4 regions of the Dechloromonas sp. ZS-1 genome follow, and region 3 is predicted to be linked to each of the others. Evidence: riboswitches for the same ligand, from Rfam matches in the RefSeq annotation. Region 3 holds a riboswitch; each other region holds the start of a gene.

Region 1 (6,955 bases), 360 kb from region 3:
CAGACGGTCGACTTCGGCAGCCAGGGCGACCGGCGGACGCAGGCTGAGGCCGGTACGCGCATCGGCCCGCACCGGGCCGAGTGCGGAAACGACGATGGGCTGGCCGATGCCCTGCAATTCCGGCAGGGCGACTCGATATTGCACCGAATCGGCGGGTAGACCGTCGGGCGACAGCCGCCATTGCGTCGCATTGCGCTCGGTGAGACGGAGGGCCTTGATGACCGGCACGTTGAGCGCTTGCAGGGCCTGGGTGACGGCATCACGCCCTTCGGCAGCGCCGACCACGAAATCCTGCAGCACGACGAGGCTGCCGATACGTGCGGGGGCCAGGATCTCGGGTAGGCGTTCGATCACCTCGCGCGAGGTACCACCCCAGCGGGCCAGGACCTGGAGGCAGGGCGTCTGCCGCGCGGTGAGGGCGGCGCAGAGCGCAGCGGGGGCACTGCCGTCCATGTTGGCCAGATCGAGCACGACCGTGGTCGGCGCGGCGCTGAGGCCGAGTGTCCGGCCGGCCGTCCAGGCGCGGGCGTCGCTCAGTTCCTGCTTGTCCTGGCGTACCCGGAGTGCCGGTTCCGCTCGGGGCAACGGCAAGGGGCGGCGGGGATCCAGCAGGTGGGCAAACAGTGCGGCGGTGTTCTCGGCGCCCCAGCCTTGCCAGAGCTGGCGGGCGGCCAGCCAGCGGGCTGCGGTGGGGTGGTTGCGGGCGGCGCTCAGTGCGCTGTCCGGGATTTTTTCCTGCGCCAGCTGACGGAGCGTCTCCGGCGGAAAATCGGCCAGACTGCCCGGGCCGTCGAGGCCCCGGCTCATCAGCGACAGGCTGGCTTCGCCATTCATTGCGAGCAAGCGTGTCTGCGGGCGGGCATGGCGGTCCAGGGCGTCCTTCAGACGACGCGCCGGATCGCCGAACACGGAAACGGCCAGAATGGCGTCTGCGTCCCCGATCCAGCTTTTCAGCTGGCGTTCGTTGGCAGCCATCAGCTGGGCGGGCGTCCGCAGCAGAATGCGGTCCTGCGGCTGGGCGTCGAGGTGGCGATGCGCCGCCTCCAGTGCTGTGGGCGCGGCGCGTTCGGTGACGATGCCGAGCAGGGTGGCCGCCGTGGCCGGCCCGGCAAGCAGGTAGCAGGCCAGCAGCAGGCTACTCAGAAGATGCTGAAAACGGGGCATGGACTGCGGTCGACCGTCGGCGGGCTTACCAGTCGAGGCCGGGCATGGCTTTCACGCCAGCCTGGAAAGCGTGCTTCTCGTTGCCGATCTCGCTCACCGTATCGGCCGCGTCGCGCAGGGCGTCCGGGGCGGCGCGGCCGGTGATGATGACATGCTGCAGGCTCGGACGGGCGGCCAGTTTGGCCAGGACTTCGGGCAGGTCGAGCCAGCCGTATTTGAAGGCATAGGTCATTTCATCGAGCACGACGAGGCCGATCGCCGGGTCGGCCAGATAGCCGCAGGCAACCTGCCAGGCGGCCTGGGCGGCACGGGCGTCGCGTTCCTTGTCCTGGGTTTCCCAGGTAAAGCCTTCGCCACCGACATGCCAGCGCACGCCCGGCTGAGTGCGGAAAAAAGCTTCCTCACCCGTATCCGAGCGGCCTTTGACGAACTGGACGACCGCCACCTGCAGACCATGACCGAGGGCGCGGGCGACCACGCCGAAGGCGGCAGAGGATTTGCCCTTGCCGTTACCGGTATTGACCAGCAAGACCCCGCGCTCTTCCTGCGCGGCGGCGATTTTTTCATCGACGACGGCTTTTTTCTTCTGCATGCGGGTTTCGTGGCTGATGCTCATGACTTACTCCGGGATGAAACAGCGGTGGCCGCGATCGTCGAGCTGACGCAGGCCATAGCCGTAAAGTTGGGACAGCTTTTCTGCGGTCAGGATGGCGTCGACCGGCCCCTGCTCCGTGCACCCATCGCCATGCACGAGCAGGGCACGGTCGCAAAAGCGGTGGGCCAGGGCCGGGTCGTGCAGAACCATGACCACGCCGGCACCACAATCGCGGGCCGTGCCGGCAAAGAGTTCGAGGACGGCCATCTGGTGGTTCAGGTCGAGGTGCGACAGCGGTTCGTCCAGCAGATAGAGCGGGGCCGCCTGGGTGAGCAGCGTGGCAATGGCCAGGCGCTGGCGTTCGCCGCCGGACAAGGTGTGAATCTGGCGCTCCTCCATGCCGGCCAGTCCGACAGCGCTCAGGGCGCTGCGTGCGAGATCGGCATCGTGCCTGCTTTCCCAGGCCCAACGGCCAAGGTGCGGATGACGACCGGTGAGGGCGGTTTCGAGTACGGTTGAGCCGAAGGGATCGTTCTGAAACTGGCCGAGCCAGGCCCGGCGCAAGGCGGACTCCCGCGCCGGCAACAGGGCGCAATCTTCACCATCGAGCAGCACGGCGCCGCCATCCGGCTTGCGCAAGCCGGCCAGTACGGAGAGCAGCGTCGATTTACCGGCACCGTTGCGGCCGAGAATGGCCAGACGTTCACCGCCCGCGACCTGCAGATCGATGCGGTCGACCACTGTTTTGCCGGCAATTTCAACCCGCAGCTGATGGGCTTCAAGCAGGGGCCGGCTCATTTCGGTTGCCTCGACAGCAGGAAGAGGAAAACCGGCACGCCGATCAGGGCCGTCAGCACGCCGACCGGCAGTTGCTGCGGCGCGAGCACGGTGCGTGCAGCGGTATCGGCCAGCACGAGCAGGGAACCGCCAGCCAACACCGAGGCCGGGAGCAGCAGACGCTGATCGTTGCCGGTGGCCAGACGCACCAGATGCGGTACGACGAGACCGACAAAGCCGATCGAGCCGGCCGTGGTCACCGAGGCGGCGGTGGCCAGCGAAGCCAGCAGATACACGATGTAGCGCAGGCGGTCGACCGAGACCCCAAGGGCGCGCGCCTGCATCAGCCCGCGTGAGAGCAGGTTGAGCTCGCGGGCATAGGGCACGGCCACGGCCAGCGCCACAACTAAGGCAAGCACCGGTGGCCACCAGTGTGTGCTCTGGCCGAGGTCGCCCATCAGCCAGAACAGCATGCCGCGCAGTTTGTGCTCCGGGGCAATGGCGAGCATCAGTGCAATCAGCGCGCCACAACCGGCGGCGACGATGACGCCGGTGAGCAGCAAGCGGGTCTGGGTCCAGCTGCCATCGCCGTGCGCCAGGCCAAACACGATGAACATGGCCCCCAGCGCGCCGGCCAGTGCCAAGCCGTCGATCCCGATGATCGGCAGCCCGAGCAGGATGGCGAACATCGCCCCGACGCCCGCCCCGCCGGAAATCCCCAGTACATAAGGATCGGCCAACGGATTGCGCAGCAACACCTGCATCAGCGCGCCGGCCAGGGCGAGCAGGCCGCCGCAGGCAAAGCCGGCAATCGCTCGCGGCAAACGCAGTTGCAGCACCACGTCCATGCCGCCCGCTTCCCCGCCGGTCAACGCCGCCCACACATCCGAAACCGGAATGTGCAGGCTGCCCAGACTGAGCGCCACTGCAAAGCTCGCCCCGGCTAGGAGACAGAGCGCGAGCAGGATGAGCAGGGCGCGGCGGCGGGAGGGCATGGGCTTACTTCGGTGCGTAGCGGACGCCGATGAAGGCGTTCAGGCCGGGGGTGGTGAAGTCAGCAGCGGTTTCGTAGTTGCGGTCAAACATGTTGTTGACGCGCGCGAAAACGGACCAGTCACGCTCGAAACGGTAGGCGGCATAAACATTGGTGAGTGCATAGCCAGCCAGCTTGCGGGTATTGGCGTCGGTGTCAAAACGCTGCCCTTGTGCTTGCAGTTCGAGGCGCCATTCCCAGGCTCCAAGCTGTTTGCCAATGCTGGCCGATCCATAGTTCTGGGCACGGCGGGCCAGGAGTCGGTGCATGGCACGATCACGCGGATCGACATGGCTGTAGCTGGCGCTCAAGTCATAGTCGGCAATTTTTCCCTCGTAGCTCAAGGTAGCCCCTTGAATTTTTGCTTCACCAATATTGATCGGGGTATTAAGACCGGACCACGAGATCAGGTCGGCAACCCGGTTCTGAAAGAGCGTCAATGAGGCACGGTGACGACCATTGTCGTACTGTATGGCCGCTTCCTGATTGATCGAGCTTTCTGGCTTGAGGTTCGGATTCCCTTGGCGGCCACTGGTGAGTGGGTAGTACAAGTCACTGAAGGACGGCGCCTTGAAGGCCGTACCCAGGCCGGCATTGGCACGCCAATGCTGGGTCAGTTGGTAGCCGTAGGCGATGGCGCCGGTTGTCTTGTCGCCAAACTGGGAACTGTTGTCATTGCGGGCATTTACCTGCAGATGGTGGCCGCCAATCTGGCCATTCCAGCCCAGGAGTAGCGAGTCAATCGTACGTTCTTCAATCGGGTACTTGCCGGTCCCCGTGACCGATTGATCGAGGCGCTCCAACGCAAATAGGGCGTTGCCGACCGGAAGCTTGAAATCATGCTGCCAGGTGTATTGGCGTTGGACAGTTTTAAACAAGCTATCAAGCGCACCATTTTTCATTGCGCGCGTTTCATCTACGCTTTGGCCAAGGCGCAGGGTGCTGGTCCAATTCTGTGTGATGGCGTTTTTGAGATACGTGCTTAAGGTCGAGATGGCCAACTGGTTTCGCCAAATGGCAGTCTTGTCTGTCGAACTGTCATAGCCACTGTCCCCGTCACTGAAGTAGTAGCTGGCGCCTGCCTCGTGGCCTTTGGCAAAGGTATAGCCAAGACTGCCGGAGAAATTGGTGTTGCTGAAGCTGTCACGGTCGCGGTTATATCCACCACTCCGTGGTGTGGTGCTATTGAACCCCCGGGTTTGGCTGTGGCCTACGTTGGCGGCATAGTGCCAACCATCCTGTCCGCCTGAGAATCCGAAGCTTTCTGTTTGGGTATCGTAAGTCCCTGCGCCTACTTCTGCGTTGAATTTAATGGGACCGTTCCCGCGGCGCGTAAAGATCTGAATAACCCCACCGATGGCATCACTGCCATAAAGGGAGGAGGCCGGACCACGAAGGATTTCAATTCGATCAATCTGATTGAGGGGGAGGCGTGACCACGCTGCCATTTCTCCCGAGGATGCCGAGCCAACGCGAATGCCATCCACCAGGACCAGCGTGTGGCCTTTGCTTGTGCCTCGCATCAGAATGCTAGAGGTGGCACCGTAACTGCCACTCGACGTCATTTCGATGCCGGGTTGTCGGGAGAGCAACTCGGTGAGCGTGGACGAACCTGCTTGCTCGATCTCTTCTCTTTCAATCACAGAGATATCAGCGAGCACTTCATTGGCACGCATGGCTTGGCGGGTTGCGGTCACTTGTACTGTATTCAGAGACGGTGCTTCTGCAGAGGCAACTTGTACGAATGCAAGGGACAGCAAGGTTGCAATTGGGGTGGGGCGAAGGGGCATGGCACTTCCTAGGCTGATGGCGACCCCGCCAGCAGCATGAGATGATCAGAGGAAGAAGTGCAGGGGAATGGGCCTTGAACCGAGCCGCGCCACCACCCCGTGGCACTTCAGCGAGTTGATCCAGGCCGGTATCCGGGCTCGCGAGTCTTGACCTGCCGCCTTCCCGGGATATGTCCCAGTGGCGTTGTGGCAGGCCCGCACTCACTTACCGTTGCGGGGGCAGCAGCGGCATGGTCGCTTGGGCGACGCACCGCTTTCCCGTTTAACTGCGTTCGGAGAGTCCGTCGGCAGCACCTGAAGCGGGCGCGATTGTACGCGTAATCACGCTGTAATGCATTATTCAATCTGTAAATTGCCGATAAACTACTTTGAGAAGAACGGCTTAGTCCTTGACCATGCAGCGATTCAACCTTTATAGTCCGCGCCATGAATACCGAACTCGAAGCGCTCGAAAGCAAGGTTGAACAGGCGATTGGCCTGATTCAACAGTTGCGTGCCGAGAACGAAGTCCTGAAGAACCAGATTGCCGCAGCCGAAGCGGAGCGCCTGCATTTGCGCCAGGCCATGACGCAGGCACGGGAACGTCTTGAGGGCCTGATGGACCAAATCCCTGAGGATGCCTGAGATGAGCGCCGAGACCAATTTCCTCGACGTCAAGATCATGGGTCGCGAATACCGCGTGGCCTGTCTGCCGGAAGAGCGTGCCGCCTTGTTGTCGGCCGTCGATCTTGTGGATGGCAAGATGCGCGAAATCGCGCAGCGGACCAAGAGTTCGATCGCCGAGCGTGTGGCGGTCATGGCGGCGCTGAACATTGCACATGAACGCCTGACCCTGATCGAAGGCAGCACACCGACGGACGGTGTTGATACTTCCGATACGAAGCGTAGAATCGAAGACATGGGAGCACGGCTGGATGCCGTGCTGGTGCCCCAGCAGCAACTGGATCTGTGATCCCGCGCTGTTGATCCCGGTACCATCCGCAGTGTGTCCCCTGCGGTGTTCGTTAAGGCCATAGATTCCTTGAACCAATGCTGATTGGCATCGGTTGCGGACCGTTGAAACCGCTGTTGTGCGCGCTCTTCGTCGAGCGTGCCTGATGCGGGAGGAAAGCAACCACTCTGAACCCCGGTTCAGGATGCCGGCCTGACGGCACCCGCGGGGGCCAATATTCAAACGGGTGGCAGATGACTCTGCCGCCCGTTTTTCATTGGAGAAAGGCGTGTCGTACTGGTTGATGAAATCGGAGCCGGATGAGGTTTCCATCGACGATCTTGCCCGCTTGGGAACGGTGCCCTGGACTGGTGTGCGAAATTATCAGGCACGCAATTTCATGCGTGATGCGATGAAGATCGGTGATCTTCTGTTCTTTTATCACTCATCGTGTGCCGAACCCGGTATTGCTGGACTGGCTGAGGTGTGTTCCGAGCCTTATCCCGATCCCACCCAGTTCGATACGGTCAACCCGTATTTCGATGCCAAATCGAAGCCGGATCAACCCCGTTGGTGGTTGCGGGACGTGCGTTTTGTCCGGAAGACGCCTTTGCTGACGCTGGCCGCGCTGCGTCTGCATCCGGAACTTGCTAACATGCGCCTCC
Region 2 (6,955 bases), 330 kb from region 3:
AAGACCAGGCGGGCGCCTATGAGGCCTGCCTGATCGACAACCCAGTGGCCGATCCGGAGAAACCGCTTGAAGTCCTGCGCACCGTGCACTCCTTCGACCCCTGCCTGGCCTGCGCCGTGCATGTGGTCGATCAGGAAAACCATCCGGTGATCACGGTCAAAGCCGCCTGATGAAGCGCATCGTCATCCTGGGGGTGGGCAACATCCTGCTCACCGACGAAGGCGTCGGGGTGCGCGTCATCGAGGCGCTCGAACAGGGCTGGACCTTCCCGCCCGAAGTCGAGCTGGTCGATGGCGGCACCTGCGGCATGGAGCTGCTGGAGCAACTGGAGGACCTCGCGGGCCTGATCGTGGTCGATTGCGTGCGCTGCGGTCGACCGCCTGCCACGCCGGTTTTGCTGGAAGGCGACGCGGTGCCGGTGTTTTTCCGCACCAAGCTCTCGCCGCATCAGGTCGGTTTGTCCGACGTGCTGGCCAGTCTGGAACTGACCGGCAAGGCGCCGGGGACGACCATCATCGTCGGCATGCAGCCGATCTCGATGGGCCTCGGCATGGCCCTCTCGCCGGAAGTGGCGGCGCAACTGCCGGTGCTCATCGAGATGACGCTCGCGGCCCTGGCTGGCCTCGGGGTCCAGGCGACGATGCGGGCGCAGGAGGCGGCCTGATGTGCCTGTCCGTGCCGAAATGCGTTGTCGAATGGGAAGGCGAGGGGGACAATGCGGGCGAATTCGCCTGGGTGGAACGGCATGGGCGGCGCGAACGCATCAACATGATGCTGATCGGCCCGCAGCCCGTCGGCACCTGGGTCCTGACCTCGCTGGGGCTGGCCAAGGATGTGGTCGGCGATGCCGAGCGGGGGCTGATCGAGGATGCGCTGGCGGCCCTGGCCGAAACGCTCGATGGCGAGTTCGACCCGAACCGGCATTTCCACGATCTCGACCGCGCGCATGACTGAACGCCTTCGCCAACCCGCCCTGCAACCGCCCCCCATCCGCCCTGCGGAAGCCCGCGAGACAGACCCGAGCGCTTTTCTCGAGGCGCATTACCAGCAGATCTGGACGACGCGGATGCACGACCTGCCCTTCGTCAATCCGGCACTGCAGGTCGAGGCCGTCGGTTTCGTGCGGCACGACGGCGACTGGCTGGGCGTGGTCATTACCCCCTGGTTTCTCAACCTGCTCCTGCTTTCCGGCGGCGGGCCGCTGTGGGGCGATATTCCGGCCGGCGAGCGTCGTTACCTCAATCTGCCCTGTGGCACCCTGCAGTTCATCGCAGACGATGACCCGGAGATCGGCCCCTATCAGTACTGCCCCCTGATCGCGCCGGTGAGTTCGATTCCGGATCATGTGACCGCCCGTCAGGCGGCGCTGGATGCGATGCGCTCGGTCCTGTCGAGCCTGCCGCTGGGCGTGCCAGAGACGGCTGGCCCGCCCGCTTCAACGCCTGTGCCGCCCGCCGAGCCGGCGGCGCCCGTGTCGCGTCGCGGCTTTTTCCGTCGGCTGGCCGGCAAGCAGGGCTGACGCGTCCCCCCCAATTTTTTGCAGTTCCCAAACGCCATATTTCCCGTTTATACTCCGGCCCACTTCGGGTGCCTGACTGTTTTTTGACGGTTGGGTGAAACGGGAAGCCGGTGACCCTGCGCAAGCAGGCAGTCCGGCGCAGCCCCCGCTGCTGTAAGCCTGACGACTCCGCATCGAACCACTGTGCCAAGGGCACGGGAAGGGGCGGAGAAGGATGAGGGTAAGCCAGAAGACCGGCCCGACGAATTGAGTTGCACTGTGCCCCGGGGTGTGGGCGGTGGACTGTCGCCGGCTGCCGTCCTGTTCAGGGGCTTTGTGTCTGCGCTTCCTCCTCTCTCCCTCTTGTCATAGTGCGTTGGCATTTGCGCACACGTCGAGGGAGGTCGCATGCACATCATGGAAGGGTTCCTGCCGGCCCCGCACGCGCTGGCGTGGACCATCGCGGCCAGCCCGTTCGTGGCCGGGGGACTGTACGCCCTGCGCCGCACTTTGCAGGCAGCGCCGGAGCGCCGCATGCTGCTCGGCGTGGCGGCAGCCTTTGCCTTTGTCCTCTCCGCCCTCAAGCTGCCCTCGCTGACCGGCTCGTCTTCGCATCCGACCGGCGTCGGTCTGGGTACCCTGCTTTTCGGTCCGCTGGCCATGGTGCCGGTCGGCCTTGTGGTCCTGCTCTTCCAGGCCCTGTTGCTGGCGCATGGCGGATTGACGACCCTGGGTGCCAACCTGTTTTCACTGGCCGTGGTCGGGCCGCTCGTCTGCCATGTGCTTTTCCGCGCTGCGCGCGGGGTGGGCGTGCCGTTCAGCGGCGCGGTGTTTGTGGCCGCCAGCCTGGGAAATCTGGCGACCTATGTGACGACGGCCGGGCAGCTGGCGCTGGCCTTTCCCGACCCGCTGGGCGGCGTGACGGCCGCGTTTGCCAAGTTCGTGACCATTTTTGCCCTGACCCAGATTCCGCTTGCCTTGAGCGAAGGCCTGCTCACCGTGCTCGTGGTCAATACCCTGCGCCGCCTCAATGCGGATGAATTGCGCAACCTGCCGCTCTGGCGGGGCTTGGCGGAGGCCAAGCCATGATCGGGTGCGTACGCAGTTTCCTGCTCGGGGGGGCGGTCCTGCTGCTCGGTGCGTTGCCGCTCTGGGTGATCGAGCCGGGCGAGGCCGCCTTCCAGGGGAGCGACCAGCAGGCCCAGGCCGAGATCAGCCGCTTGGCGCCGGACTACCAGCCCTGGGCCAAGCCGCTCTTTACCCCGCCCGGCAGTGAAATCGAGTCCTTGCTGTTTGCCTTGCAGGCCGCGCTCGGTGCAGGCCTGCTCGGCTATTGGCTGGGCCGCGCCACGGCGCGGGCGGAATTCCGCAAGGCGGCCTCGGTCCCCTCGGCCGCGGTGTGTCCGACGGTCGACCATCCCGCCGGAGCCAAATCCGTCGGGCGGGATACGACGCAGGAGAGCCCGCATGTGGATTGAAGCCCTCGCCCAGCGCAGTCCGTGGCGAACGGTCTGCCCGTTTGCCAAGGCCGGTTTCGCCCTGACTGCCGGCGGTTTGGCGTTTGCCGGCACGGCGCCGCTGCGGGTACTGAGCGTGGCGGGCGTGTTGAGCCTGTTGAGCGTCTGGGGGGCGGGGACGCCCTGGCGGGCCTACGGGCGCGTTGCCGCACCGGGTCTGGCCTTTCTGCTGCTGTCGAGCTTGACCTTGCTGGTTTCGGTACAGACGGACGCCATGGGCGCCCTGCATCTGATCTGGCTCCCCGAGGGCGGTCTGCGCCTGGCCGAACTGGGCGCGCGGGCGCTGGCTGCGCTTGCCGCCTTGCTGTTTCTGGTGCTCAGTACCCCGTTGCCGGATCTGCTGGGCATGCTGCGTCGCCTGCGGGTGCCGGCCAGCCTACTCGATCTGATGGTCCTGTGTTACCGCATGCTGTTCGTCTTTGCCGCCGCATGGCGGGCGGTGCGGACAGCCCAGCAGGCGCGCCTGGGCGGCGTTTCGTTGCGGGCCCGCTGGCGCGGGCTGCAACTCATCACGGCCAGTCTGGCGGTACAGGTCTGGCTGCGGGCCCAGGCGCTGGAGCGGGCCGCTGCAATGCGCCTGGGCGAGGGGCGGCTGCGTTTCCTGTTGCCGGTGTATCCGACGGCAAGGCGCGACCGTCTGTTGGCCTTCGCTGCCAGTTTGGCGCTGGTGGTCATGATCGGATGGGGTGCTTGAGGATGCCGGTGCTCGCCTTCGAATCCGTCCATTTCCGTTATGGCGACCAGACGGCCGGTCTGGCCGACTGTTCGCTGCACTTCGAGGCCGGCAGCCGCAATGCCCTGCTCGGCGCCAACGGCTCGGGCAAGACCACGCTGCTGCTGCATGCAGCCGGGTTGCTGCGTCCAGAGGCCGGACGCCTGATGCTCGACGGGGTGCCGCTCGATTACAGCCGCGCCGGTTTGCACGCCTTGCGCCGGCGGGTAGGGCTGGTCTTTCAGAATCCCGACAATCAGTTGTTCGGGGCGACGATCGCCGAGGATGTTTCCTTCGGGCCGCTCAACCTCGGGCTCGATGCGCCCACGGTGGAGGCCCGCGTACACGCGGCGCTGGCCGTGGTCGGCCTGAGCGCCTTGGCCGGCGCGCCGGTGAATCAGCTCAGCTTCGGCCAGAAAAAGCGCGTCTGCATTGCCGGTGTCCTCGCCATGCAGCCCGACCTGTTGCTGCTCGATGAGCCGATGGCCGGGCTGGACCCCGCCATGCAGGCCGAGATGCAGGCCTTGCTTGAGCGCCTGTCGGCAGCCGGCGTCAGCATTGTCCTGGCGACGCACGATATCGATTTCGCCTACGCCTGGGCCGATGCCCTGCACGTGCTGGCGGCAGGGCGCTGCATTGCCTCCTTTCCGGCCAGCGCGCTGCCCGCGCACACCGCCCGCTTGCAGGCGGCAGGTCAGCCCTTGCCCGGGGTCTTGCGCCTGGAAACCGCCTTGTCCGCACGGGGCATCGCCGTCCCGCCGCTGCGCAGCCTGGATGCCCTGATCACTCACCTTTCTCCGTCGTCCGGCCCATCAAATCGGGCCACCGGCGACGGTCGACCGCAGGAGAACCCCTGAAATGCCCGGAAAAATCTGGTTTGTCGGCGCCGGCCCCGGTGATCCCGACCTGATCACCGTCAAAGGCCGCACGCTGCTCGAACAGGCGGGGGCGGTGCTCTTCGCCGGCTCGCTGGTCGATCAGGCCGCCACCCTATTCACGCCCGAGGGCTGCGCGATCCGCGACTCCAAGGATATGACCCTGGAGGAGATGACCGACTGGCTGATCGCCGCCGCCGGCCAACACCAGACCGTCGTCCGCCTGCAGACGGGCGACCCCGGCCTCTACGGCGCGCTGATCGAAATGACCCGCCCGCTGACTGCCGCCGGCATTGAATGGGGTGTCGTGCCCGGCGTCTCGTCGGCGATGGCCTCGATGGCCGCCGCCGGCGAAACCCTGACCCTGCCGGAAGTCACCCAGACGGTGATCCTGACCCGCGTGGCCGGACGCACGCCGATGCCGCCGGGCGAAGAACTCGAAGCCCTCGCCGCGCACAAGACCACGCTCTGCATCTACCTCTCGATCACCTTGCTGCACAAGGTTCAGGACGCCCTGCTCGCGGCCGGCTGGCCGGAAGACGCGCCGATCCTGGTCGTGCAGAAGGCCAGCTGGCCGGGCGAAGAAAAGATCGTGCGCGGCACGATCAGGGACATCAAACGCAAGTGCCAGGACGAGAAGATCGCCAGCCAGGCCATGATCGTCGCCAGCCCGACCCTGGGCGCCGCCGATTGGCCCGATCTGATCCGCTCCAAGCTCTACGACCCGACTTTCGGCCACCGCTTCCGGAAGGCGAGCAGCGCCGATCCGATCTCTGCCCACGTGGCGGACTGAATTCAATGCAGAGGAATGCCATGCACGACACTACCCTCCTCCTCGTCGGCCACGGTTCTCGCGGCCGCGAAGGCAACAAGGAAACCATCAACTTCGCGGCGCAATGGCGCGAACAGCACCCGGATTGGCGCATCGAGGTCTGCTTCATCGAACATGCCGAGGTGTTCCTCGATGAAGGGCTGGATCGCGCCGCCAAGGGTGCGAAGAAAGTCATCGCGATCCCCTTCATCCTGAATGCCGCCGGGCACGTCAAGATGGAATTGCCGCATGCGCTGAGCGAAGCGCGTGAACGCCATCCCGGCGTCGAGTTCATCGTCACCCGTCACCTCGGCATGGGGCGCGAAGTGTTTGCCGTGCTGCAGGGGCAACTCGACCGCCTGATGAAGCAACTGGCCATGCCGGACCCGATGACCACCGGCGTCGTCCTGCTCGGGCGCGGTTCCTCGGATGCCGGGGCGAATGGCGAACTGGCCAAGATGGCGCGCTGGATGTTTGAAGAGAACGACCATGAGCTGGTCGACCTCGCCTTCACCGGCGTTACCTGGCCGCGCCTTGAAACCGTCGTGCAGCGCCAGGTCCGGCTGGGCATGATGCAGATCGCCATCGTGCCGGTCTATCTGTTCACCGGGGTGCTCATCGAGCGCATCCTGGAACAGGTGGCCCGCCTGCAGCAGCAATACCCGCAGGTGTCCTTCGCGCTCGGGACGCATTTCGGTTTCGATCCGGGCATTTTCGCCCTGCTCGACAGCCGTGCCCGCGGTGATCAGGGCGAAGGCGCGATGCTCGAATGCGACGGCTGCAAATACCGCGAACTGGCCGAAGACGAGCACCTGCACGACCACAGCCATACCGCCACCGGCGGTTGCGGTCATGTCCACGCCCCTGAACACCCCCACGCGCACGGCCATGCCCATCACGCCGGCTGCGCCCACCAACACGCCTGATTCCGGAGTTTCGCCATGTCCCTGACCACTGCCGCCAATACGGTGACCGAACAGCTGACCGAAGCCGGTCGCGCCATCGAACACGACTCCTTCGCCATCATCGACGCCGAAGCCGGCCCGCACGGCTACACCGCCGAGCAATGGCCGCTCGTGCGCCGCATGATCCACGCTAACGCCGACTTCGAATTCAACGGTCTCACCGCCTTCCACCCGGATGCCATGCAGGCCGGCATGCGTGCAGTCCTGAAGGGTGGCACGCCCATCGTCGCGGATGTCGAGATGATCTGCGTCGGCCTCTCCAAACCGCGCCTGGCGCACTTCGGCCTGACCACCCATCACTACATTTCGGACGCCGATGTGATTGCCCAGGCCAAGGCCGAGAACACCACCCGCGCTGTGCAGGCCATGCGCAAGGCGCAGCGTGAGGGCAAGCTGGACGGCGCCATCGTCGGCATCGGCAATGCGCCGACCGCGCTGATCGAACTCGTCCGCCTGATCCGGGAAGAAGGCGTGCGTCCGGCGCTGGTCGTCGCCATGCCGGTGGGGTTTGTCTCCGCCGCCGAATCGAAGGATCTGATGATGACCGTCAGCGACGTGCCATGGGTGGCGATTGAGG
Region 3 (6,955 bases):
CGGTCGATCTCCTCGCGCGCTTCACCGTGACGGCTTTGCTGATGTAGCGAGCGGGCCACGCCGGCGCGGGCCCACGGGAATTCGTAATTGTTCAGAATGTCGCGATAGGCGTCCTCTGCGCCCACGGCATCGCCGCTGGCGAGCAGGGTTTCCGCCTGCTGGCGCAGGATTTCGAAGCGGTAGGGGCGACCGGCCTCGCTGTCCCGCTTGGCAGCAAGCAGCGCGAGGGCGCGGGCGTATTCCTGCTGGCGTTTTTCCCGGTAGTAATCGGCAAAGAAGTCCTTCTTCGCCATGATGCGGGCCAGGCGCAGGAGCAACTTGTCCGGCGAGAAAGGCTTGATGATGTAATCGTCCGGCACCAGTTCGACGGCGGAGACGACCTGCTCGTAGGACTGCTCGCCGGTGACCATCATGAAGATGGCTTCGTCCTTGAGCAGGTTGAAGCGGCGCAGTTCTTCCAGCAACTGCTGCCCGGAGCGTCCGTCGCCCAGAATGTAGTCGCAGAGGATGATGTCCGGCGTGTTGTTGCGGATGCGGTAGATCGCGTCCTGATAGTTTGCGGCGAATTCGACGGCAAAGGCGCCGACGGTCTGGGCAATGGTGCGCAGGGCTTCGCGGGCCATCGGCTGATCGTCGATGACGAGAAAGCGGCGCTGGGAGAAGTCGATGTTTACGGTAGCCATAGCGTGAAGCAGGCGCCGTTCAGCGGGCCGCCGTTGCTCAGCATGAGCGTGCCGTGCTCTGGGCCGCGCGTGTGCAGTTCGGCCAGGCGGCGGGCAATGCGTAATCCCGTGCCGCTGGCGGGGGGGAGATGGGCGAAGCCAGGGCCATCGTCGGCCACGCACAGCTGTAATCCACCTTCAATGAGGCGGGCTTGCAACAGAATCTGCGCCCGGGCAAAGCGGCTCGCATTCTGCAGGGCGTTGCTGAGCATGTCCTCGACCAATTCGCGGTCCATCGGCCAGGCGTCCTCGAGGGTGCAGTCGAGGCGCAGCGTGAGTCCGTGGTGCTGCAGATGCAGGCGGGCTTCCAGCGCCATTTCGGCGCACAGATCGCTGACCACCGTGGGGATCAGGGCGAGCTGGCGTTCATGGCGCAGCAAGCGGTAAGCGGCCAGGGTGCGGTTGAGCCGATGGGCGCCGCGTTCGATGGCATAGCGTGCTTCCCCCAGATCGATCCGGTGGGTCGCTTCGGCGGCGGCAATCGCGGTTTCAGCGTAGAACAACTGGTTCTTCGTCTCGTGAATGCCGGAAGCGAGGATGTCGAGGAGTTTTTCCATATGCGCCACGGTCGACCGTCTGAGAGAGGCCTATTTCAAGGTGAGGGGCAAACCCGCCGCGACCAGGGCGACGTGATCGCAAACGGCGGCAACGCGCTGGTTGAGGCGGCCCTGCTCATCGGCAAACAGGCGGGAAACCGGGTGCATCGGCACGATGCCCCAGCCGACTTCGTTGGAGACCAGAATGACCCGGCCCGGCAGGGTCGGCAGGGTGTCGATCAGGGCGCGGGTCTGCCCCTCGAACAGCGGGCAATCGATGGGCTGCCCCGCATCGGCCTGGGCGCCGGCCTGGCCGGCAAAAAGCAGGTTGGAGAGCCAGAGGGTCAGGCAGTCGACGAGCAGGCAGGTGTCCGGGCGTGCCAGCTCGCGCAGGCGGGCGGCGAGCTCGATCGGCTCCTCGACGCAGCCCCATTCGGCCGGGCGGCGGGCGCGGTGATGGGCGATGCGCGTCTGCATTTCGCCATCGCGGGCCTCGGCCGTGGCGATGTAGATGACGTGCCGCTGCTCATCGCGGCTTGCCGCTTGGGCCAGGGTTTCGGCGTGTGCGCTCTTGCCGGAGCGGGCACCGCCCAGAATCAGTGTCTTCATGGCCGCATTGTGGGGAATTGATCCGGCGGCGGCAAGGTATAATCGACGGGTTCGACATCAAGGAACCCGGTGCGCCGCCTGCGGCAATTCCGGGGCGGGCCCGCCGCTGTAATCGGGGACGGTCGCTGCACGATGCCACTACGCGGGGAAACAAACCTGCCGGGAAGGCGCAGCAGACCGGACGATCCGAAAGCCAGAAGACCTGTCGGACATACCAATACTTCGCAAGAAGCCTATGGACAGGGCTTCGCGGCGCCTGCCTGGACAGCGGTCGCCGCGAGGCCCTTTTGCTTTTGGAGAATCGGATGCATTCCTCTATCCCGAAATTCGCGATCACGGCGCCGGATCGCGCCCTGGAAAATACCCTCAAACACAAGGTCGACCGCAAGACCAAGCCGCTCGGTGCGCTCGGTCAGCTGGAAGCGCTCGCCATCCGCATCGGCCTGATGCAGCAGCGTCTCGATCCGGTGCTCGCCAAGCCGCACCTGCTGGTTTTTGCCGGCGATCACGGTGCGGCCAAGGCGGGTGTGTCGGCGTATCCGCAAGAGGTCACCTGGCAGATGGTCGAGAACTTTCTCGCCGGCGGCGCGGCGATCAACGTGTTCACCCGGCAAAACGGCCTGGCGCTGAGTGTGGTCGATGCCGGTGTGGCGCATGATTTCGGCGCCCGCCCCGGCCTGATTCACGCCAAGGTGGCGCCGGGGACCGCAAACTACATCGAAATGCCGGCCATGACCGCCCAGCAATGTGCGCAGGCCATCGAGCACGGCGCCGGCATCGTGCGCCAGCTGGCCGCTGACGGTTGCACGGTGGTCGGCTTTGGTGAAATGGGCATCGGCAACACGGCCGCGGCCTCCCTGCTCACCCATGCCCTGACCGGCGTTTCCCTCGATGCCTGCATCGGGCGTGGTACCGGCCTGGATGATGCCGGTCTGAACCGCAAGCATGCCTTGTTGGCCCAGGCTTGGGCGCGCGTTGCGGCGTCTGGCGAAGCGTTGACGCCGATGCGTGCGCTGGCCGAATTCGGGGGCTTCGAGATTGCCGCCATGGTCGGTGCGATGCTGGCGGCGGCAGAAGCGAAGATGGTCCTGCTCATCGACGGTTTCATCGTCAGTTCGGCCGCGCTGGTGGCGGCACGCCTCTACCCGGCGCTGACCGAGTACGCCGTGTTTTCGACGCGCTCGGCCGAGCCGGGCCATGTTGCGCAACTCACGGCCCTGAACGCCGCGCCGCTGCTCGATCTGGGCCTGCGTCTGGGCGAGGGGACAGGCGCCGCGCTGGCTTACCCGCTGGTACAGGCGGCGGTGGCGTTCCTGAACGAGATGGCCAGCCTCGAATCGGCCGGCGTGGCCGACAAGGCATGATGCGCGACGAACTCGCGTATTTCTTCGGGGCGGTGCGTTTTTTCACGCGCCTCCCGGTCCCGGCCTGGGTGGGGCATTCGGCTGAGGCGCTGAATGCCTCGGCCCGCTACTTCCCGGCGGTCGGTTTGCTGGTGGGGGGCATTTCGGCCCTGGTGTATGCGTTGACCGTCGCCCTCTGGCCCCCCGTGGTGGCCGTCCTGCTTGCCATGGCGGCGAGCCTGTACGTGACCGGCGCGTTCCATGAGGATGGGCTGTCCGACATGACCGATGGGCTCGGCGGCGGCTGGGAGAAGCTGCGCATCCTGGAAATCATGAAGGACTCCCGGGTTGGCAGTTACGGTGTGGTCGCCTTGTGGCTGGTGTTGAGCAGCAAGCTTTGTCTGCTCGCCAGCCTCGACCCCGCCGTGGTGCCCTTGGCGCTGATCGCGGGGCACGCCTTTTCCCGCGGGTGCGCCACGCTGCTGCTGGCCGGGATGGACTACGTGCGCGAGGACCTGCTGTCCAAAGCCAAGCCGCTGGCAACGCGTCTGGGCGGAGGGGCGTTGTGCGTTGCCCTGATCTTTGCGCTCCTCGGATTGGTCTTGTTGCCCTGGCAGCAAGCCGTGGCCGGTGTCCTGTGCGCCTTGCTGGCAACCGTGTGGCTGGCCGCCAAGTTCAAGCGCTGGCTGGGCGGCTATACCGGGGACTGCCTGGGGGCGGTACAGCAGGTGGCCGAAGTGGCCTTCTATCTCGGCGTACTGGCCCGCTGGCCGGCATGATGCTCTACCTGATCCGGCATCCGCGCCCGCTGATTGCGCCCGGCGTGTGCTACGGCCAGCTCGATGTCGATATCGACGACCCCGCCACGCTGGCCGCGACGCTTCGGTCTCAGTTGCCGGTGGGGGTGCCCGTGATCAGCAGCCCGCTGCAGCGTTGTTTGAAATTGGCTCGGGCGATGGACCCGGGGTGCCGGACAGATCCCCGGTTGATGGAAATTGCGTTCGGTGACTGGGAAGGGCGGGCCTGGGATGAGATTCCTCGCGCGGAGATCGACGCCTGGGCTGCCGATCTGATGGGCTATTGCCCGCCGGGCGGAGAGTCGGCCGAACAGATGGCCGGACGGATTCGGGCGTGCCTCTCCAGCCTCCGGCATCCTCACATAGCCTTGGTGACGCACGCGGGCGTGATCCGTCAGATCGTGGCCATTGTCCAGAGGGTGCCATTGCGGGATGTGCTTGATTTTCCGGTTGAATACGGTGAAATCATTTTGTTAAATTATGAAAACGGTATGACCTGATCCGGCTTGCCTTGGCTAATATCCATAAGTCATAAACGGGGGAGCCATGGCAAAGACAGGAGAGAGCAGAAGGCGGGGCGTACCGCCCGCAAGCAAGCCGCTTTTCATCGCAGCAGTGCGCTATGGCGATGGCGGCAGCGAGTTGTTCCGCATCGAGCATGCCAACGATCTCGACGATGCCCGGCAGGTGCTGATGGCGGCCGTGATGAATGTGCGTATTGCCCTGATCGCCGAATCGACCAAGGTGCGTGACGCATCGCGCTAGCAAAGACGGCATGCGCCTAAGGCGATAAAATCGCCGCCATGAACGATTTCAATCCCCTGCGCGATGCCGTGCCGCTCCAAGAAGTGCAGCGCGTGCTCGTCATCAAGCTGCGCCATCACGGCGACGTACTGCTTTCCTCCCCCGTTTTTTCCGCACTCAAGGCCGCCGCTCCGCATGTCGAGATCGATGCGCTGGTTTATGCCGATACCGCGGAAATGCTGACCCTGCACCCGGCGATCCGGCGTGTGCATGTGATTGATCGGAAATGGAAAAAGCAGGGTGTCGGGCATCAGCTGAAGCAGGAGTGGGCTTTGCTGGATACCTTGCGCGCTGCGCGCTATGACTTGGTGCTCCACCTGACTGAACACTGGCGGGGGGCTTGGCTGTGCCGGCTCCTGAAGCCGCGCTGGTCGGTCGGGTGTACCCGTGTTGATGCCGGTCGGGCCTGGCATCGAAGTTTCAGCCATCTGTATAAGGTGTCGGGGGGCTTGCCGCGCCATACCGTGGAACGGAATCTGGACGCCCTGCGTCGCATTGGCGTGCGCCCGGCGTTGGCGGATCGTGCCCTGCAGTTGGTCCCCGGTGCGGAGGCTGAGGCCAGGGTTCGGCAACGCCTGACGGATGCCGAGGTCAGCGGCCCCTTTATTCACATACATCCGGCGTCGCGTTGGTTTTTTAAATGCTGGCCGGCTGAGCGCATGGCAGCCTTGATCAGTATGTTGCAGGCACAAGGGCATCAGGTGGTCCTGACAGCAGCGCCGAGCCGGGATGAGCTGGCGATGGTCGGTGCTATTCAAGCGGGCTTGGCCAGACCGGTGCCCAGCCTGGCGGGCCAGCTCTCGTTGAAAGAACTGGCGGCCCTGACCGGCATGGCGCAAGCGTTTGTGGGTGTCGATTCTGCGCCCATGCATATTGCTGCGGCCATGGCGGTGCCTGTCGTTGCCTTGTTTGGGCCCTCTGGCGAGAAACAGTGGGGGCCCTGGTCGGCACGAGCGCGGGTCGTGGCCAGTGAGCATCATCTGTGTCGCCCTTGCGGCAACGATGGCTGCGGCGGCGGCAAAGTCAGCGACTGCCTTGAAAATCTACCGGTGACCCAGGTCATGGCGGCCTTGCAAGACGTGTTGCAGACATGAAAATTGCGATTGTTCGCCAACGCTACAACCCCTATGGTGGTGCCGAGCGTTTTGTCGAGCGCGCGTTGTCGGCGTTGTCGTCCGAAGGCGCTGAAGTGTCGTTGATCACGCGCAGTTGGGCTGGGGCGCCGGCAGAGGGGTTCCGCCAGATTGCGTGCGATCCGGCTTACAGTCGTCTCTTGGGCGGACGTGCTGCCCGGGACAGAAGTTTTGCCCTTGCGGCCGCGGATCTGATGGCACAGGGGGGCTATGACATCACGCAGTCGCACGAGCGCATTCCCGGATGCATGATTTTCCGTGCGGGTGATGGGGTCCATGCTGCCTGGCTTGCCCATCGCGCGAGAACACTGGGGCCGCTCGGTCGACTGGGGCAGCAGTGGTCCGCCTACCACCGCTACGTGCTGGCGGCAGAGGCCCGCATGTTCGCCCATCCGGCTTTGCGGGCAGTCATTTGCAACTCGCAGATGGTGGCCGATGAAATTCACCGTTTTTACGGCGTCGACCGTCGGAAACTGGTTCTGATCTACAACGGTGTGGATCATGCTCATTTTCATCCCGGGCTGGCTGCGCAACATCGGGATGCGACGCGACAGGCTGCGGGCGTGCCGTCCGATGTGCCGCTGTTGCTGTATGTCGGCAGCGGTTTCGAGCGCAAGGGCGTGCCACGCCTCCTGGCAGCGATGGCAGGGGCGACGACCCCCTTTCATCTGGCCGTCGTCGGGCAGGATCGGAAGATGCGTGCCATGCAGGCGCTGGCCGAGCGCCTCGGTATATCGCAGCGGGTTCATTTCACCGGCCCGCTCAAGGATGTGCGCCCCTGGTATGGGGCGGCAGATGCCTTCGTGTTGCCCACCCTGTACGATCCCGGGCCGAATGCTGCGCTGGAAGCCATGGCCTGTGGCTTGCCAACCTTGACGACGACAAGCTGCGGTGCTCAGGACTGGATCAGTGAAGGTAGGAACGGCTATGTCGTCGATCCACTCGATGCGGAGGCGATGACGGCCGCTTTGGAGAGGCTGTGTGTGCTGGCGGAAAGCCCTGATGCCCACC
Region 4 (6,955 bases), on a different contig from region 3:
AGCGGTACTGGCCTTGGATCATGGTGGCAATCGCTTGAGAAACGGACAAAGACAGGATTGTCTCAAAGCGGCCGCGCCGCTAACAGCGGCAAACGGCATTTTTCTCGTCAGGTGGCGTGTTTGGCCTGGCAGTCAGGACAGCGCGTGGCCAGTTCGATCTCCTGGCAGTCAAAGCGGTGGCCGACCCGGGCCAGCTGCTGCTGAACGGTGTCGATCAAGCCGTGATCATGCAGTTCGCTGACGCTGCCGCAGCCCGTACAGACGAGAAAGAGGCCGGGCAACTGATGGCTTTCGTGGCGGCAGGCGACAAATTGGTTGAGCCGCTCGATTTTGTGCACCAGGCCCTGCTCGATCAGGAAATCGAGGGCGCGGTACACCGTCGGCGGCGTCGCATTGCTGCGCAGCGTCTTGATGCGGGCCAGCAGGTCATAGGCCTTGAGGCCGTTGTCGTGTTCGAGCAGCAGGGCCAGCACGTCGCGCCGGATGGGCGTGAGCTGGACGCCCTGATCCTTGCAGCGCAAGGCGGCACGCGCCAGGTAGTCGGCGCCGGTCTGGGCGCAGGAGGCTTCGGCAGTCATGGGCGTCATTGTAGAGGGGCGGGCTTGGTGATTACAAATGATATGTTATAACATTGCATCTTTCACCACGCATCGATCACCATGGCTTCGAACGACCGCCGCATTCCCGTGACCCTGCTGACCGGTTTTCTCGGGGCAGGCAAGACCACGCTGCTCAATCACCTGCTCAGCCAGCCGGAGATGGCGCGCACGGCGGTACTCATCAATGAATTCGGCAGCGTGGCGGTCGACCATCATCTGGTGAGCAAAATCGACGAAAACATGGTCCTGCTCGACTCCGGCTGCATCTGCTGCACCGTGCGCAGCGACCTGACGCGTAGCCTGACCGAGCTGTTCATGAAGAGTCTGCGCCGCGAACTGCCGCCGATCGAGCGTGTGATCATCGAAACCACCGGCCTGGCCGATCCGGCGCCGGTGATCTTCACGCTGATGGAAGACTTTTTCGTGGCCGACCGTTTCCGCACCGATGGCGTGGTCACCGTGGTCGACAGCACGCACGCCCTGGAACAACTGGCACGCCAGCCGGAGCCGGTCAAGCAGGTGGCCATGGCCGACCGCCTGCTGCTCAGCAAATGCGACCTGGCCAGCCCGGAACAACTTGAAGCGGTGAGCAGCACCTTGCGCCGCCTCAACCCCTCCGCCCCCCAGATCTATGTGCGGCGCGGCGAAGTCGCCCTCGCCTCACTGACCGACTGCGGCTTGTACGACCCTGGCAACAAGACAGCCGATGTCGCCAACTGGCTGGCCGAAGAAAAAGTCCGAGAAGAACGCCGCCAGGCCAACGGACATCATCACCACCACCACGATGTCGACCGCCACGATGCGCACGTCTACAGCTTTGCCCTGACCTTCGATCAGCCCTTGCAATGGGTCTTCTTTGCCGATGCCGTCCGCACCCTGCTCGACACCGTGGGCGAACGCATCCTGCGGATCAAGGGCCTGCTGAACATCGAAGGCGACCCCAAGCCGCGCGTCATCCAGTGCGTCCAGCAGGTCATGTACCCCTACGCCATGCTTGATGCCTGGCCGAGCGATGCGCCCTACAACGACCGAAAGAGCCGCCTCGTTTTCATCGTGCGTGACGTGCCGCAAGGCATGATCGAACAGGCTTTCGAGATGTTCTGCGGCGTCCGCGACAGCGGCGCACCGGCTGATCCGTGCTGATCCGCAAACGCTTCAAGTTCGAGCATGCCCATATCGTGCGCGGCTGCAGCACGCGGCGCTGCTCGCACTCGATCCACGGCCACTCGTACAAGCTCGACCTGCTGCTCGAAGCCGACACGCTGGACCACGGCCAGATGGTCTATGACTTCGGCCTCCTGAAGCAGGGGCCGAACTGGCTGATCGATGCCTTCGACCATGCCATCAGCGTCTGGGCCGGTGACGATCCGGCCTATCTGGCGGCCGCGCAGCAGTTTTCCGAGCGCTGGCTGATCCTGCCCGTTTCACCGAGTGCCGAGCAGTTCGCGCGCGTCTTCTTCGTACTTATCGACCATGTGCTGCAGCATACGCCGCACCGCAATGGCGAAGGCGCGGTGCGTCTCAACTCGGTCATCGTGCATGAAACCGAAACCGGCTACGCCCAGTGTTTCCGGGCGGATGCGGTCAACCCGGCCATGGGCCTGATTTTGCCGGCGGACGTGCAGTTCTCGCCCGCCCTCCGCGCCGACTGGCCCGCACCGCAGGCCAGTCCGGCCGCCGCCCTGCTCCACCGCCTCTTCCCCGCCCCGGCACAGCGTGCGGCTTGAGCATGGGTTGCCCATCCCGGCGGCAAAACGTATGATGCCGCCGCAGTTGTCCTTCCTGCACGGGGGGACAACGCAGTACGCCATCCAGACAGAACCGGATACCTTCCGGGTGGCGACTCAGGGTATCCACACTGCATCAGGTGCCTGTTTTGGTGACAAAACGGGTGAAACGGGAATGAGGTGCGCGCCCCCTTGGGGTTGCAATGCCTCGGCTGCCCCCGCAACGGTAAGCCAGTGCGGCTGCATCACGGTGAATCGACGATTCACCTGCCACTGCGACATGACGTGGCGTCCGGACGGACGCGCGCGGATGACGTGGGAAGGCGATGCGGCAAGACTGGCAAGCCCGGAGACCGGCCTGCTGCATTCGTGCTGTCCGAGCCATCGGTACAGCGTATGCAATGGATCGTCTGCGGGGATGCGGAGGATGACAGCGATGCGTCGACCACAGGTCGTCGCCGATCATCTTTGCGCGTGCAGACGGTCCTTTTGAGGAAAGACCATGTTGCACACTCTGCCCTACCCCTTGTTCACACCCAACCGCCTGGCGGCCGCCGTCGCCCTGGCCACGAGCCTGCCGGTTTTTGCCCAAACCACGCTGTCGACCGTCGAGGTCAGCGCTCATCGCAACGCCGCCAGCCTGCATCTCGATCAGGCCACGCCGACCGGCAGCCGCACGGGCATCACGGCGCGCGAACTGCCGGCCGCAGTCAGCACGGTCGATGCCCTGCAAATGCAGGAGCGCGGCGACTTCCAGATCCGCGAGGGGATCACCCGCGCCACCGGGATCACCGACATCGGCTCCGGCGGGACGGGGGGCTTGTCCTTCTCCGCACGCGGCTACACCGGCACCAACTCGGTCGGCATTGCCGAAGACGGCATCCGGATCCAGACCGGTGCCGGCACGCAAAACTATCCGGGCAGCGCCTGGGGCTATGAGCGCGTCGAAGTGCTGCATGGCCCGGCCTCGGTGGTCTTTGGCAGCGGTACGGTGGGGGCAACGATCAACGCCATCCGCAAGGAACCGAGCCGGACCGCCAGCCAGGAAGCCATGGCCGCCGTCGGCACCGATGGCGTCAAGCGCCTCGGGGTCGGCGCCACCGGCGGGCTGGGCGAGATTGCCAGCTACCGGATCGACGCCTACGGCACCGATATCGATGGTTACCGCGACCTCGGCCAATCCCGGGAAGCCAAGCTGATGAGCCGGCTGCGCCTGCAGCCGAGCAGCGATCTGCGCGTGGACCTGACGGCCGATTACAGCGTCAATCGCCCGGAACGCTACTGGGGCACGCCGCATGACAACGGCCGCATCCTGCCGGAACTGCGCCGCGAGAACTACAACGCCGACGACGCCGTGATCCGCTACGCCGACACGCGTCTGCGCGCCCGCGTCGAATGGCAGGTCAATGATCGCCTGAGCCTGAGCAACGAGCTGTATCACCTCGAATCCAAGCGCCGCTGGATGAACATCGAAAGCTATACGCTGAATACCGCCGCCCATCGCGTCGACCGTAGCGATTACCTGCACATCCAGCATGAGCTCGCGCAGACCGGCAACCGCCTTGAGGCCAGCCTGAAGCACGGCAGCCATCGCGCCGTGCTGGGCTGGGAGGCGGCCCGGGTAAGTTTCCGGCACATCAACAACGCCCCCTATGGCGGCAGTTCCAGCGTGAGCATCCAGAATCCGGCACATGGTCAGTGGTTCAGCCCGGATGCCACCCTGGCCAAATTCGACACCGCCAGCACCCTGCACGGCTTTTATGCCGAAGATGCCTGGCAGTTCGACGAACGCTGGCTGCTGCTGGCCGGCTTCCGTCATGACCGCGCCAATATCTATCGCGACGAACTGGTTTCGGGCACCGACTTTGGCCGCAGCCTGACCGGCAATGCCTGGCGTCTCGGCCTGACCCACTTCCTGACCCGCGATACCAGCGTGTACGCCCAGTACGCCACCGGCCACGATCCGGTGACCTCGATGATTTCGCTCAATCTGGCCAATGCGGACTTCAAGCTGACCCGCGGCAAGCTGGTCGAAGTCGGCCTCAAACAGAAGCTGGGCAACGGCCTGGGTGAGTGGAGCGCTGCCTTCTACCGCATCGACAAGGACGACATCGTCACCCGCGACCCGAACAACTCGGCCCTCTCCATCCAGGGTGGCAGCCAGTATTCGCAAGGAATCGAGCTCGCCGCCGCACTCACGCCTTCGCCAAACTGGCGCTTTGAAGGCAACGTCACGCGTCTGCAGGCGGAATACACGCACCTCATCGAGCGCGTGAGCGGCGTCGGCGTCTCGCGCGCCGGCAACACGCCGGCCAACGTGCCGACCTTTGTCGCCAACCTCTGGGGCCACTACCGCCTGGGTGCAATGCAAACCTCGCTCGGCCTGCGCCATGTCGGCAAGAACTACGCCGACAACGCCAACAGCCTGCAACTTGGCGCCTACACGGTGGCTGATGCGAGCATCGCCTGGCAGGTCGATGGCAAGACGACGCTGCGCCTGCTCGGCCGCAACCTGGCCGACAAGCTCTACGCCACGCGAACCTACAACAACCAGATGATCCTGGGCGAAGCCCGCCGCTTCGAGCTGGTGGCCGAGATGAAGTTCTAAGATGGCCAAGGGGACTTACCTGCGCCTGTTGCACCTCAGCCACCGCTGGCTGGGCATCGGACTCTGCCTGATGGTGCTGCTCTGGTTCATCTCGGGCCTGGTCATGCTGTTTGTGGCCCGACCGCAACTCGATGATGCCGAGCGTCTGGCCGGCCTGCCGCCACTGGCTGCGGACAGCGTGCGGGTATCCCCGGCGACCGCCTGGCAGGCCCTGGGCCTGTCCGGTGCGCCCCAGGCCATCCGCCTGACGGCGGCCGGCGGTACGCCGGCCTACCGTTTTCTGGCAGAAAAACGCTGGTGGCAAGTGGATGCGCGCGATGGCCGGATCGCACCGGAAGCAGATGCGCTTCTGGCGAGCCGTGTCGTCCTGCCCCATGCCGGCCCAACCGGCATTGCCACGGTGAGCACGCTCACCCAGGACCAATGGACCCTCTATCGCCGCTTTGATGCACTACGCCCCTTCTGGCTGGTCCAGCTGCGTGATGGCCGCGCCTACTACGTCTCGGCCCGCACGGGTGAGGTAGCGCTCGACACGGCGCCCGGCGAACGTGCCTGGAACTGGCTGGGCAGCGTGGTCCACTGGCTCTACATCACGCCCTTGCGTGCCAACACGCCGCTCTGGCGCAACGTCGTGCTCTGGGGCAGCGGGGCCGCCCTGCTCCTCGCCTTCAGTGGTCTCTGGCTGGGCCTGCAACGCTTGCGGCTGCGCCGTCGTTACCGCAACGAGCGCTGCACGCCCTACCGGCATGGCTGGAAACGCTGGCACCACCTGCTCGGTCTGAGCGGCGGCCTGATCCTGCTGACCTGGCTGTTCAGCGGCTGGCTGTCGATGGCCCCTTTCGGCCTGGGCAGCGCCCCACAGAAGCCGGGCCGCGCCGCCACGCTGGCGATGAGCGGGTTGACCGATGTGCCCGCCCCCACGCCGGAGAGCCGCGAGATCGAGTGGCTGATGCTGGGCAAAACGCTGCTCCGGGTGGATCGTCAGATCGAGGACAGCCGGATCCAGCAGATCAATGTGGGGCTGCCCCCCGGGGCGCAGCCCGCGCTGAGCCTGGCCCAGATCACGGATGCGCTGGGCGTACCGCTGGCCTCGGCCAGCTGGCTGGCCAGCCCGGACAGCCGGCATTACCCCCTGCGCCATCACCCACGCAGTTTCCCGGCTGCCCGGGTCGAGTTGGGCGATGCCGCGGGCAGCGTGCTCTACATCGCCCCGCGCAGTGGACGCATTGAAACCGTGAGCAATCAGGACGATCTGGCGTATCGCTGGCTCAACCACGGCCTACACCGTTTTGACCTGCCGGGGCTGGTCGACCGTCCGATGCTGCGCGATGCGCTGATCATCCTACTCTCCCTGCTCGGCATCGGCCTCAGTCTGAGCGGCTGCATCCTCGGCTGGCACCGGCTGAGCAGTACGCGACGCGAGACGCTGACGGTCGCCGGTAAAAGCTGATACGGGCCGGGCGGGCCCTAGAGGCTCGCCCAGCGCGCAAACTGGGCTGCAAACAGCGTGGTCAGCGCCAGACAGAGCGGCGTGATGGCGATGAAGGCCAGCAATACCCGACGAATGAAGGGATGCACGCTGCCCACTTCGAGAAAATAGCGCACGACCAGCCACCCCTTCAGCCACAGGATACCGGCCACGATGAGCGGCAAACCGCCTTGGCCGTGCCAGTGAATGCCCAGCCCCAGCGACAGCGCCGTCAGTCCCAGCAGGGCAAGCCAGGCAAAGCCCAGCGGCCGCAACGCAGTGTGATCAGATGTCAGGACACTCATGGCTTACACCAGCACGTAGAAGAAGGGGAAAATGACCAGCCAGATCAGATCGGTGGCGTGCCAGTAGGACGCCAGCGCCTCCAGCCCGGCATGATCCTCTGCGCTGTATGCGCCAAAGACATGGCGCAGCATCACCCAGATCATGCCCAGAATGCCCCAGACGGCATGCACGAGATGGTTGAAGGTCAGGTAGTAATACACGGTGAAGAAAATCCCTGCCTCACCATCAATACCGTGAGCGAGATTCC

What was found. Region 3 has a riboswitch for cobalamin ahead of cobT (nicotinate-nucleotide--dimethylbenzimidazole phosphoribosyltransferase). Riboswitches for the same ligand answer to the same signal wherever they lie in the genome.
Region 1: linked by a shared signal. The riboswitch ahead of AACO21_RS00425 (TonB-dependent receptor) and the one ahead of cobT (nicotinate-nucleotide--dimethylbenzimidazole phosphoribosyltransferase) in region 3 are both predicted to bind cobalamin.
Region 2: linked by a shared signal. The riboswitch ahead of AACO21_RS00540 (energy-coupling factor ABC transporter permease) and the one ahead of cobT (nicotinate-nucleotide--dimethylbenzimidazole phosphoribosyltransferase) in region 3 are both predicted to bind cobalamin.
Region 4: linked by a shared signal. The riboswitch ahead of AACO21_RS04550 (TonB-dependent receptor) and the one ahead of cobT (nicotinate-nucleotide--dimethylbenzimidazole phosphoribosyltransferase) in region 3 are both predicted to bind cobalamin.

Annotation. Positions count from the first base shown of each region.
Region 1 is NZ_JBDIYD010000001.1:84,164-91,118, reverse strand. Features, by position in the region: gene AACO21_RS00445 (cobaltochelatase subunit CobN) at 1-1,164, opposite strand, end outside; gene cobO (cob(I)yrinic acid a,c-diamide adenosyltransferase) at 1,190-1,780, opposite strand; gene AACO21_RS00435 (ABC transporter ATP-binding protein) at 1,784-2,557, opposite strand; gene AACO21_RS00430 (iron ABC transporter permease) at 2,554-3,531, opposite strand; gene AACO21_RS00425 (TonB-dependent receptor) at 3,536-5,359, opposite strand; cobalamin riboswitch at 5,465-5,672, opposite strand; gene AACO21_RS00420 (hypothetical protein) at 5,786-5,983, shown strand; gene AACO21_RS00415 (cell division protein ZapA) at 5,985-6,311, shown strand; RNA gene ssrS (6S RNA) at 6,346-6,526, shown strand; gene AACO21_RS00405 (EVE domain-containing protein) at 6,580-6,955, shown strand, end outside.
Region 2 is NZ_JBDIYD010000001.1:104,666-111,620, reverse strand. Features, by position in the region: gene AACO21_RS00560 (nickel-dependent hydrogenase large subunit) at 1-170, shown strand, start outside; gene AACO21_RS00555 (HyaD/HybD family hydrogenase maturation endopeptidase) at 170-664, shown strand; gene AACO21_RS00550 (HypC/HybG/HupF family hydrogenase formation chaperone) at 664-954, shown strand; gene hybE ([NiFe]-hydrogenase assembly chaperone HybE) at 947-1,519, shown strand; cobalamin riboswitch at 1,569-1,776, shown strand; gene AACO21_RS00540 (energy-coupling factor ABC transporter permease) at 1,907-2,587, shown strand; gene AACO21_RS00535 (energy-coupling factor ABC transporter substrate-binding protein) at 2,584-2,976, shown strand; gene AACO21_RS00530 (CbiQ family ECF transporter T component) at 2,966-3,709, shown strand; gene AACO21_RS00525 (ABC transporter ATP-binding protein) at 3,712-4,584, shown strand; gene cobM (precorrin-4 C(11)-methyltransferase) at 4,586-5,395, shown strand; gene AACO21_RS00515 (sirohydrochlorin chelatase) at 5,416-6,339, shown strand; gene AACO21_RS00510 (precorrin-8X methylmutase) at 6,355-6,955, shown strand, end outside.
Region 3 is NZ_JBDIYD010000001.1:439,386-446,340, forward strand. Features, by position in the region: gene AACO21_RS02180 (response regulator) at 1-683, opposite strand, end outside; gene AACO21_RS02185 (ATP-binding protein) at 671-1,279, opposite strand; gene cobU (bifunctional adenosylcobinamide kinase/adenosylcobinamide-phosphate guanylyltransferase) at 1,310-1,867, opposite strand; cobalamin riboswitch at 1,874-2,092, shown strand; gene cobT (nicotinate-nucleotide--dimethylbenzimidazole phosphoribosyltransferase) at 2,173-3,231, shown strand; gene AACO21_RS02200 (adenosylcobinamide-GDP ribazoletransferase) at 3,228-3,989, shown strand; gene cobC (alpha-ribazole phosphatase family protein) at 3,989-4,507, shown strand; gene AACO21_RS02210 (hypothetical protein) at 4,554-4,772, shown strand; gene rfaQ (putative lipopolysaccharide heptosyltransferase III) at 4,811-5,905, shown strand; gene AACO21_RS02220 (glycosyltransferase family 4 protein) at 5,902-6,955, shown strand, end outside.
Region 4 is NZ_JBDIYD010000002.1:361,781-368,735, forward strand. Features, by position in the region: gene AACO21_RS04530 (hypothetical protein) at 1-22, opposite strand, end outside; gene AACO21_RS04535 (Fur family transcriptional regulator) at 108-578, opposite strand; gene AACO21_RS04540 (GTP-binding protein) at 660-1,742, shown strand; gene AACO21_RS04545 (6-carboxytetrahydropterin synthase) at 1,736-2,326, shown strand; cobalamin riboswitch at 2,448-2,703, shown strand; gene AACO21_RS04550 (TonB-dependent receptor) at 2,829-4,934, shown strand; gene AACO21_RS04555 (PepSY domain-containing protein) at 4,936-6,384, shown strand; gene AACO21_RS04560 (cytochrome C oxidase subunit IV family protein) at 6,402-6,707, opposite strand; gene AACO21_RS04565 (cytochrome c oxidase subunit 3 family protein) at 6,711-6,955, opposite strand, start outside.